Regions from separate parts of the Lysinibacillus sp. NPDC094403 genome, predicted to be linked through region 2. Evidence: riboswitches for the same ligand, from Rfam matches in the RefSeq annotation. Region 2 holds a riboswitch; the other holds the start of a gene.
The links. Region 2 has a riboswitch for cyclic di-AMP ahead of ACQKMV_RS18945 (APC family permease). Riboswitches for the same ligand answer to the same signal wherever they lie in the genome.

Region 1 (5,536 bases), on a different contig from region 2:
AAACTCCTTTTGACACAGCCTATTTGACTATTATTCAATATTTGAAAATAAAGCAAGATCCTTCCGGTGACCAATCATTACTAATAAATCTTCCTCTTCAATAATCTGCTCAGGGGAGGGAGAAATGATAATGTCCCCTTCTCGAACAATGGCAATGACACTTACATTATACTTCGCACGAAGGTCTAAATCTCGAAGATTTTGTCTAGCCATCTTTGAAGGAATCATAATTTCTTCTATACTGTATTCTTTTGATAATTCAATATAGTTTAACATATTAGGTGAGAGAAGCTGATTGGCAACTCGCTCTCCCATATCTCTTTCAGGATAGATAATCCAATCAGCTCCTACTTTATCTAAAACTTGCCCGTGTCTTTTTCCAAGAGCCTTTGCAATCACCTTTTTGATTCCAAGTTCTTTTAATAATGATACGGTTAAAATGCTCGATTGCATATCATTGCCTATTGCCACGATGACATAATCGAAATTGCCTATTCCTAAAGAGGTAAGAGCTTTTTCTTCTGTCGTATCAGCGACTACTGCATGTGTCACATATAGTTCAGCATCTTCGACTCTTTCCTCATTAATGTCGATTCCTAAAACTTCCTGCCCAGCTTCATGTAATCTGCGAGCTATACTTGTTCCAAATCTACCTAGGCCAATTACAGCATATTGTTTGATAGCCATTGCACTCCACTCTCCTTTATGTGATTACCCAATCATAATATTTCCCTTAGGATGACGGAATGCCTCAGATTTCCGTCGTTTTGTTATGGCAAAAGCAATTGTTAATGGACCTAATCTACCAGCAAACATTGTCAATATGATGACTAGTCGACCACCAGGTGATAGCTCAGGAGTTAATCCCATAGAAAGTCCTACTGTACCAAACGCAGAGGTTGCCTCAAATAAATACATCATAAAACTATGTCCTTGCTCAGTAATACTTAAGACAAACGTGACGAGTATAACAATCATCATTCCACACATTGTGACTGTTAAAGCCTTTAAAATTGTTTCGTTAACTATTCTACGTCTAAAGAGAACAACATCTTCTTTTCCTCTAATTTGTGACCACATCGTAGCAACTAAAAGCGCGAAGGTTGTTATTTTTATTCCCCCAGCTGTGGAACCGGAACCTGCTCCAATGAACATCAGCAAGATGATTAAAAATAGTGTTGATTGTGCTAGGTCTCCTATAGGAAGAGTATTTGAACCAGCAGTTCTTGGAGTAACAGCTTGGTATAATGAACCAAGAATTTTGCCCCATTCAGACAAAGGTCCAAGTGTTTTACTATTTCCATATTCAAATAAGAAAATTAAAAGCGTCGAGCCAACTGTTAAAATAAGCGTTGTGGTTAATACAATTTTTGAATGCACGGAAAGGCGTTTTGTTTCCCGATATTCATATAGTTCATTGATGACGATAAACCCTAAGCCACCAATTGTAATAAGAGCACAAATAGTTAAAACGATAAACGGGTCGTCTACATATTTGGTCAACCCATTAAAGCCTCCCATTAAATCAAATCCAGCGTTATTAAAATTCGAGATGGAATGAAAGAAGCCAAAATATATAGCTTTACTTACAGGCATATCGAACGAAAAACGAATAGATAAAATTAAACCACCTATTAATTCAATTAGTGCAGTAAATAGTAGTATCCTTCTAACCAGTCTAACAAGACCAGCCATTGTAATATTATTGAAGGCTTCTTTTAATAAAAGTCTTTCTTTTAAGGAAATTTTTTTTCCTAATAGTAAAAAGAATAGTGTTGCAAACGTCATAAAGCCTAATCCACCAATTTGGATAAGAAATAAAATAACTAATTCTCCAAATATAGAAAATGTATCACCAGTATCTACAACAATCAGTCCTGTTACGCACGTTGCAGAAGTAGCGGTAAATAAGGCGTCTAAAAAAGAAAGTCCCTCACCATTCTCCGTTGCAATAGGAAGAGTTAACAAAAACGTTCCAATTAGGATAATAGTAGCAAAGCCCAAAACAAGTATTTTAGGAGGATTTAATTTATTTTTCACTGTTTTCATCGTATTCTCCTCAATGTTTGGATAAAGATTTTTAAATCACTTATAAAATGTTAAATTGACATAATAAAAAGACCAACTGTTTTTGTATGTTTCAAGGCATAAAAATAAACATACTCATAAGTGGTCTAATATGACCTCCTTCGCTTGAGCCGACGAAGTTAGCTGACGGGTAGAATGGCGAAAGAGTTTCTCATTCCTTCTGCAATGCAGAATTAACCCCAAAATACTGGGTCCTCCGTTCTCATAAATGATTGAGATTTGGCTACTATATAATTGAATGTGATAATTCTACGCCCATATTCTATTTTTTGTAAACCCTAAATTTTTAGGTAACAATACTATTGTTTATTGTGGACAAAATGTAAGCCGAAAATTCCTAAAGAAATAAAACCAAAAATTCTCGATATTAATTCGTACACTTTCTATTGACCATTTTTAGACAATACGTTATAATTCTTTAGTACACAGCAGATGGTTAATAGCCTATTTGTGTATTGACGTGTGTTCGGAGGGAGGGAAAGAGAGATGTCAAAAACTGTCGTTCGCAAAAACGAATCGCTTGAAGATGCTCTTCGCCGCTTCAAACGTACTGTATCAAAAAGTGGTACAATTCAAGAAGTTAGAAAGCGCGAGTTCTACGAAAAACCTAGCGTAAAACGTAAAAAGAAATCAGAAGCTGCACGTAAACGTAAGTGGTAATTTAATTTCCCATTAAAAATCCCTACGTTCATAACACGCAATTGTATGATTCACTGAGCAGACAAAAATATACCTGAAATTAATCACATTTCGATTAATTTCAGGTATTTTACATTAAGCTCAAATTTACGTACATATTGAGAAGCCGAATGTGATCCTTGTGATTCATTCGGCTTTTATGTTTACATAGCTGTTTAGATTGTACAAGTTAAATACGGTTAATAAAGCCCACAAATTAAATATTCACTGTATAATAAAATTATTAAGAGATTTGTGAAACTTTTTGCATAGTCAGTCGTATATACAGTAGAGAAGCATGTTAGAAGGGAGGGAAAAAGATGCGGAGACGGAGAATCCTCAGTTATTTATTAGTTATTTGGGTGACATTTTTGTTAGCGTTTCCATTAACGTCGGCTTTTGCAAGTAGCAAGGTCTACCACATACCTATTCATAATGAAGTAGAACGAGGACTTCACGCATTTTTAGATCGAGCTTTTAAAGAGGCGGAAGAAAACGATGCAGAGGCGATTATTTTAGACATTCATACGCCTGGCGGTTTCGTGAATGCAGCAGGTGATATTGCTATGCTTATGGATGCAACGGATATACCTAAGATTGCGTATATTAACAAAGACGCGCATTCTGCAGGTGCCTTTTTAGCCTTACATGCGGATAAAATCTATATGGTGCCAAATGGAACGATCGGGGCGGCTGCAGTTATTGACTCAGCAGGAAATGCGGCAGACTTAAAGGCTCATAGTGCATGGGTTGCTCAAATGGAAGCAGCTGCAGAAACAAAAAAACGCAAACCAATATATGCAAGAGCAATGGCTGATGCATCTGTTGATTTACCAAAATTTCGAGCAGGAAAAGGGAATTTATTAACTTTATCTGCTTCGGAGGCAGAAAAAGTTGGTTATTCTGAAGGGACGGTTTCGAATTTCCAAGATCTCTTAGAAGAAACGCAATTAAAAGGCAGTGACATCGTTTCAGTAGAGCCTACTTTTGCTGAAAAACTTGCTCGTTTTATTACGAATCCGATTATAGTTCCGATTTTATTGTCGATTGCAAGTTTGGGACTTGTAGTTGAGCTTTATTCACCAGGTTTTGGTGTTCCAGGTATAATGGGATTGTCAGCACTTGGATTATTTTTCTTCGGTCATATGGTAGCGGGCTTTGCAGGTTATGAAACATTACTTTTATTTATTGTAGGCTTAGCGCTTGTAGTTGCGGAATTTTTTGTCCCCGGAGGTATTGTTGGTATTTTGGGTGGTGTGCTAATTTTACTAAGTCTAATACTGGCAGGTGCAAACATGATGCAAATGATTATAGCAATTTTCATTGCGCTTGTTGTAGCGATAATAGGAATGGTGATCCTGATGAAATTTTTCGGTAAAAAATTGCATGTTTTAAACAAGCTAGTCTTGATGGATGCGACAACGACGGAAGAGGGCTATGTATCTAACGTGAATCGCACAGAACTGCTTGGGAAAGTGGGTACAACGATTACACCGCTTCGTCCAGCAGGTACAATGCTATTTGGTAATGAACGCATTGACGTAGTATCGGAAGGTGGCTATGTTGACGCTGAGAAACATGTAGAAGTTATTAAAGTAGAGGGCTCACGTATTGTTGTGAGACAAACAGAAAAAGAGATGGAGGAATAGCAAATGGGATTTGATTTAGCTTTAATTGGTCCAATTGTAGGGCTAGTCTTATTATTCATTGTTGTAGCGGTATTCTTTACCTTTGTACCAGTGGCGCTGTGGATTTCTGCACTTGCAGCAGGTGTCCGAGTTAGTATTTTCACATTAATCGGTATGCGTTTACGTCGTGTAATCCCATCACGAATTGTGAACCCATTAATTAAAGCACATAAAGCAGGGTTACCTGTGACGATTAATCAACTAGAAAGTCACTATTTAGCAGGTGGTAATGTTGACCGTGTAGTAAATGCGCTAATCGCGGCTCACCGTGCAAATATCGAGTTAACATTTGAACGTTGTGCAGCCATTGATCTAGCAGGTCGTGACGTATTAGAAGCGGTACAAATGTCTGTTAATCCTAAAGTAATCGAAACACCATTTATTGCAGGTGTTGCTATGAACGGGATTGAAGTAAAAGCGAAGGCACGTATTACTGTGCGTGCAAACATCGAGCGTTTAGTCGGTGGTGCTGGTGAAGAAACGGTTATTGCTCGTGTAGGTGAGGGGATCGTTTCTACAATTGGTAGTGCCTCTAGTCATACGACAGTTCTAGAAAATCCTGATATGATTTCTCAAACTGTATTAGCAAAGGGCTTAGATTCTGGGACAGCATTTGAAATCTTATCGATCGATATTGCAGACGTTGATATAGGCAAAAACATCGGTGCTGAATTACAAATTGAACAAGCGCAGGCAGATAAAAACATTGCCCAAGCGAAAGCTGAGGAACGTCGTGCAATGGCTGTAGCGAACGAGCAAGAAATGATTGCACGTGTACAAGAGATGAAGGCAAAAGTAGTGGAAGCTGAAGCTGAAGTACCACAGGCGATGGCAGAAGCTTTACGTTCGGGTAATCTTGGTATTATGGATTACATGAACTACCGTAATATTCAAGCTGATACAGCAATGCGAGACTCCATTTCAAAAGTAAGCTCAGATAAGTCTGATACAAATGAACCTAACGCATAAAAAAACGGAAAGGAGCGGTACTAATAAATGGAACAATTAATTATATTAGCGATAATTGCCATAGTCAGCTCTATTTTCGGGAAATCAAAAAATAAGAAAGAACAAAAACCAAT
Region 2 (5,536 bases):
GGGCACTGTCATAATGACGACATTTTTGTGAAATAACAGCGATGCGCGAATTAATAGACTCGATTGATTGTGTAACATATGATGCCATCCTTTTTTCGGTAAAAACTGTGGGATGATCACTGTTACTTGATGGCCAGTTTTCGTACATTGATGTTCAACCTTATCAATAAATTTCATCAACGGTTGTGTAATGCTCCGATATGGCGAATAGTATGTTACAAGTCTTATATCTGGCTGCCAAGCTTTCCATTTCTCCTCAAACACTTTTGCTTCCGTTTGATCGAAAGCTACATAAAAGGCAATAATTTTATCAACGTTTAATGACTGCGCGTAATGCAATGTGTTTTCGACTACTTTCGTAATACCCGCGACAGGGACAATGAAGACATTACCCTCAACATTCGGTAATTTCTCATTATCTAATCTTAGTTGTTGACCAACTGTTTTGTAATGCTGCTTAATACGGTGAAATGTCCAAATAATAATTGGTAAAAAGATAAACACTGGCCATACTTGAGGTAATTTTGTCACAAAAAACATCATAGCTACAATAAATGAAATGACCGCTCCAATAGTATTAATTACAAATTTAGCAACCCAACCTTTTGGCTTTTCACGCAACCATTTTCGCATCATTCCAACTTGCGCTAAAGTAAACGGAATAAACACACCAACTGCATATAGTGGAATCAAATGCTCTGTTGTTCCACCAAATAAAAAGATTAAAACAATGGCAGCTAAACCAAGCATCAAAATGCCATTTGAATAACCAAGTCTATCCCCACGAACTTGGAATATTCTTGGGATAAAACCATCCTTCGATAAATTAACAGCTAGTAAAGGAAATGCTGAATAACCTGTATTCGCAGCAAGTACTAATATCATCGCTGTTGTTCCTTGCACTATATAATAAAAGAGATTACGACCTACACTTGCCTCCGCAATTTGTGAAACAACCGTTTCTTTCGAATTTGGAGCAACTCCATAAAAATATGCTAGGCTCACAATACCAATAAATAGCACTGCTAAAATACCACCCATAGCCAATAATGTTTTAGAAGCATTTTTGGGGGCTGGATCTCTAAAGTTAGGAATAGCATTTGAAATTGCTTCAACACCAGTCAAAGCTGAGCTTCCTGATGCAAATGCTTTTAATAATATAAATAAACTAATACCTGCAACCGGTGTACCAACCTTTGGATGCAACTCAGCAGGAACTTGCCCTGTTACTATGTTATAAGCCCCTACCCCGATTAATATCAGCATCACGATCACAAACAAATAAACTGGATACGCTAAAATGGATGCAGATTCTGTTACACCACGTAGGTTTAAAAGCGTTAAACATATAACAAAAAACACAGCGATTATCACATTATAGGGATGCAGACTTGGAAATGCCGAAGTAATGGCATCTGTTCCAGCCGATACACTTACCGCAACTGTTAAAATATAATCGACAAGCAACGATCCACCTGCGACTAGCCCCGCATTGACACCTAAATTTTCCCGAGAAACTACGTATGCTCCACCACCATGTGGATACGCATAAATAACCTGACGATACGAGAAAATAAGTGCCGTCAGTAATACAACTACCCCAGCAGCAATCGGTAGAGAATACCAAAAAGCAACAGTACTTACTGTCATGAGTACAATTAAAATTTGCTCAGGTCCATACGCTACTGATGACAAAGCATCGGACGATAGTATGGCAAGTGCTTTAGTTTTACTAAGCTTTTGTTCCCCCAATGCATCAGATCTCAATGGTTTACCTATAATAAAACGTTTTAATGAGGATTTCATTTACTACACCTTCTAGTTTCATAGAATGTGTTTCACATTTCTAAATCGATTACACTATAGCATAATTGGTTTTTGTGCCGTTCACCGGGGCTTTGTTTCATTAAATGAAGATAAAAAAATCTACAAGCCATCACTAAATAAGACTTGTAGACGCTCATTCGTCTGCCAAGCTCCACTTTTCTGCTCTTAACGCTTACGAGGTTAGCTGTCGGATTCGGGCCTGAGTAGCCCTACCCCTCAATAAATGAAGAGATTCACCCCAAGGATTATGTGTAATCCGTAAAAATTGGGTCCCCCGCGTCTAATTGCTTCAGCGATTTAGAAATTTGAAACTTTTATAATGATGTCATATTACGCCTGTAATTAAAAAAAGTAAAGATGAAGAAAACGGTTACAAAAAATTTTTTTCACTTGATTTTTTGAATATTTTTATGATGGCTCACTGCCTTAACGTGATGTTGATCTCCGTTCTGATCGAGCGCTTTCTCTGGAAGCCGTTTCACTTGCGATACAGGGTCTCATCTGTGACGCTGATTTCCAAGGTTCACTCAGCCCCACTTCAATTAATTTATATACTTGGCAAATGTCGCAACTTTGGTGATGAATCTTTATTTTTTAAGGAATAATGTTTTAATATGGGTAGGAAATATATGAATACCCGAATTGGAAATCAAAAAAAGCCACCTTATAAGTATATTCCTGCTTTTAAAATAGCTAAGTACATTAATCCTTGATCATTTTCAAAGAATCGAATTTTTTGCTATGATGCTTCAATACATTATGATACATAAACAAAATCAACGTTCATTAATGACAATTGATTTACTGTACTAAAAACATTTCGAATTAAGAAAAAAAATCGAGTAAACTTCTTCACATTTTCTTATTCTAGCTATAAAATAGGAATATATCATTTTCCTTTAGGAAACTTTATTTCACCTGCGATACTCTTTGAAATGAGGGAACAACATGGTTTACAAACGAATGACAAAACCGTCGGCTGAGGCGGTTTTAAATGGAGATATAAAGGGCTGGCGACGAATCTTACCGTTTCTTGGCCCAGCCTTCATCGCAGCAGTTGCCTATATTGATCCAGGCAACTTCGCAACAAATATTACAGCAGGTTCACAATATGGATATTTACTACTTTGGGTAATCGCCTTTTCCAATTTAATGGCGGTGTTAATTCAATCCTTATCGGCAAAGCTTGGTATTGCTACTGGTAAAAATTTACCCGAAGTAGCACGTGAACATTTTTCTAAAAAAACTTCTATTTTTTTATGGATTCAGGCTGAATTGGTCATTATCGCAACAGATCTTGCAGAATTTATCGGTGCTGCACTTGGACTGTACTTGTTATTCAATATTCCAATGTTGCCTGCAGCGCTTATTACAGCGGTCGGCTCATTTGCTATTCTAGAATTACAGCGTAGAGGCTTTAGAGCATTTGAGGCAGGTATTTCTGGCATGGTGCTTATTGTCGTATTAGCGTTTGCATTCCAAACATTTTTAGCACAACCAAATTGGGGTGAAGTAACGATAGGCATGTTCACACCACGCTTTGACGGAGTAGATTCTATTTTACTGGCAACAGGTATTTTAGGAGCAACCGTTATGCCACACGCCATTTACTTGCATTCTTCATTAACCCAAAGTCGTGTAGTTGGCCGAAATGATGCTGAAAAAAAACGTATATTCCGTTTTGAGTTTATTGATATTATTATCGCTATGATTGTCGCAGGCGCTATCAATATGAGTATGCTTGTTATTGCTGCAGCAGTTTTCCATACACAAGGCGTAGTAGTTGAAGATTTAGATATCGCTTATAACGGATTAAAAGCGGCGCTTGGTCCGATGGCGGCGGTATCCTTTGGTCTTGGCCTTCTCATTGCAGGTCTTGCTAGCTCTTCAGTTGGTACACTTGCAGGTGACGTTGTGATGCAAGGCTTTATTAGAAGAAAAATTCCGCTTTATTTACGTCGAGCTATTACAATGTTACCTCCTCTGATCATCATTGCATCCGGCGTTAATGCGACCTATGCGCTTGTCCTAAGCCAAGTTATTTTATCGTTTGGTATTGCATTTGCTCTTGTACCGCTTGTTATGTTTACAAGTAAGCGTGACATCATGGGAGACCTAGTCAACCATCGTATAACAACTATCTTAGGATGGATTGTCGTGGTGATTGTAGTTACTTTAAATCTTTATTTATTATGGCAAACGGTATTTGGTTAAAAAAATGCCAGACACAAAAACCTTAATTTGGTTTTGTGTCTGGCATTTAAGTTTTTAAAGCTCTTCCGACTGGATGCTTTCCAGAGAGCGTTTAGTCTGTGATGAGCTAATTTTTTATCCTTATATATCTATCTTCTCAATGTTTCTAAATGATAAATAGGCCACGCTTATACCGATAATAGCTAAAGTGATTGGTATGATAATAATATCATACAAGGTGAAGTTACCTGTATTTGATGATACGGCCGCTACAATTAAAATAGATGATATAATTGTTGCCGGAATGGAGTATTTTCTCATACCAAAATACAATGGTATTAATGCGATGCATGATGCTGCAACTGCATTCATTATAACAACTGGAATTCGTTGTATTATTAGAGAGCTCGTTAATGTATCTGAAACCAATTGGAAATTCTCACTAACAGCACAAAAAATCGCTGTTACAAAAGCAGTTGATATAATAATTGCACTAAAGGTGAAAAGAACAACAATGGCTAACTTTGAAGCAATTAATTTTTTCCTATTTATCGGATACATAAAAGCTACAGTGATCGTTTTATATTTGAATTCACCAATAATAAGCTTGGCGATTAACGCACTAGCAAAAATAATAAACACTGCTCTTACAGCTGAATCAATAATGCCTAATGCCATCTGATAATTGTCAAAGGTTAGGTCCCCTTCTATTTTAGTAATAAATAAAAGCATAAACATAATACCTAATATCACAAAATTTGCGAAAATAGCTCGTTTTATATATGAACCAATATGATATTTTTTCATTTCTAGACGCATTAAATTAAGCACTAGCTACACCTCCATTGATTAACTTCAAGAAATAATCCTCTAATGAGCTTGTTTTTTTGCTAATGCCCTCAATTTCAATATCATGCTCAATCAATGTTTTAGATAGCACCTTTTGTGAAGCTGTCGATTCATAAATTCGAATACAATTGTCATCCATTAGTTTGAAATTAGTAATATTTAATTTACTTTCTATAATAAAGGCAGCCTTTTTCCCATCATTGACAACCACTTCAATATAATCTGCTTGACTACGATTGACATCTTCCATTGTTACTTCCTTAATTAATCTTCCATCTTTAATAACCCCAACTGTATCTGCCAATTGTTCAATTTCACCCAAAATATGACTAGAGATAATAATCGTAATTCCATACTCTTTACAAAGCATCTTGAATAGTTCTCGAAGCTCTTTAATGCCAACTGGATCTAGTCCATTTATCGGCTCGTCTAAAATAAGTAATTCCGGCTTAGTAATAATTGCACGTGCAATACCCAACCGTTGTTTCATCCCTAGAGAAAAGTCTTTTACACGTTTCTTCTCAGTGTTTGTTAGTTTCACTAGATCTAGGGCATGGGCAATCTCTTTCTTGTCATAATAGCCCATATATTCACAATGTAATTCTAACGTTTCCTTTGCTGTTAAATCTTCATAGAAAATTGGATATTCAATAATCGTTCCCATTCT

Region 1: another riboswitch for cyclic di-AMP. It lies ahead of ACQKMV_RS20305 (TrkH family potassium uptake protein); the one in region 2 lies ahead of ACQKMV_RS18945 (APC family permease).

Annotation. Positions count from the first base shown of each region.
Region 1 covers NZ_JBNNTL010000019.1:23,960-29,495, reverse strand. Annotated here, with positions in the region: gene ACQKMV_RS20310 (potassium channel family protein) at 31-687, opposite strand; gene ACQKMV_RS20305 (TrkH family potassium uptake protein) at 712-2,049, opposite strand; cyclic di-AMP (ydaO/yuaA leader) riboswitch at 2,182-2,323, opposite strand; gene rpsU (30S ribosomal protein S21) at 2,575-2,748, shown strand; gene ACQKMV_RS20295 (NfeD family protein) at 3,087-4,415, shown strand; gene floA (flotillin-like protein FloA) at 4,419-5,423, shown strand; gene ACQKMV_RS20285 (hypothetical protein) at 5,451-5,536, shown strand, end outside.
Region 2 covers NZ_JBNNTL010000016.1:9,004-14,539, reverse strand. Annotated here, with positions in the region: gene ACQKMV_RS18945 (APC family permease) at 1-1,806, opposite strand, end outside; cyclic di-AMP (ydaO/yuaA leader) riboswitch at 1,983-2,132, opposite strand; gene ACQKMV_RS18940 (Nramp family divalent metal transporter) at 2,776-4,041, shown strand; gene ACQKMV_RS18935 (ABC transporter permease) at 4,162-4,851, opposite strand; gene ACQKMV_RS18930 (ABC transporter ATP-binding protein) at 4,844-5,536, opposite strand, start outside.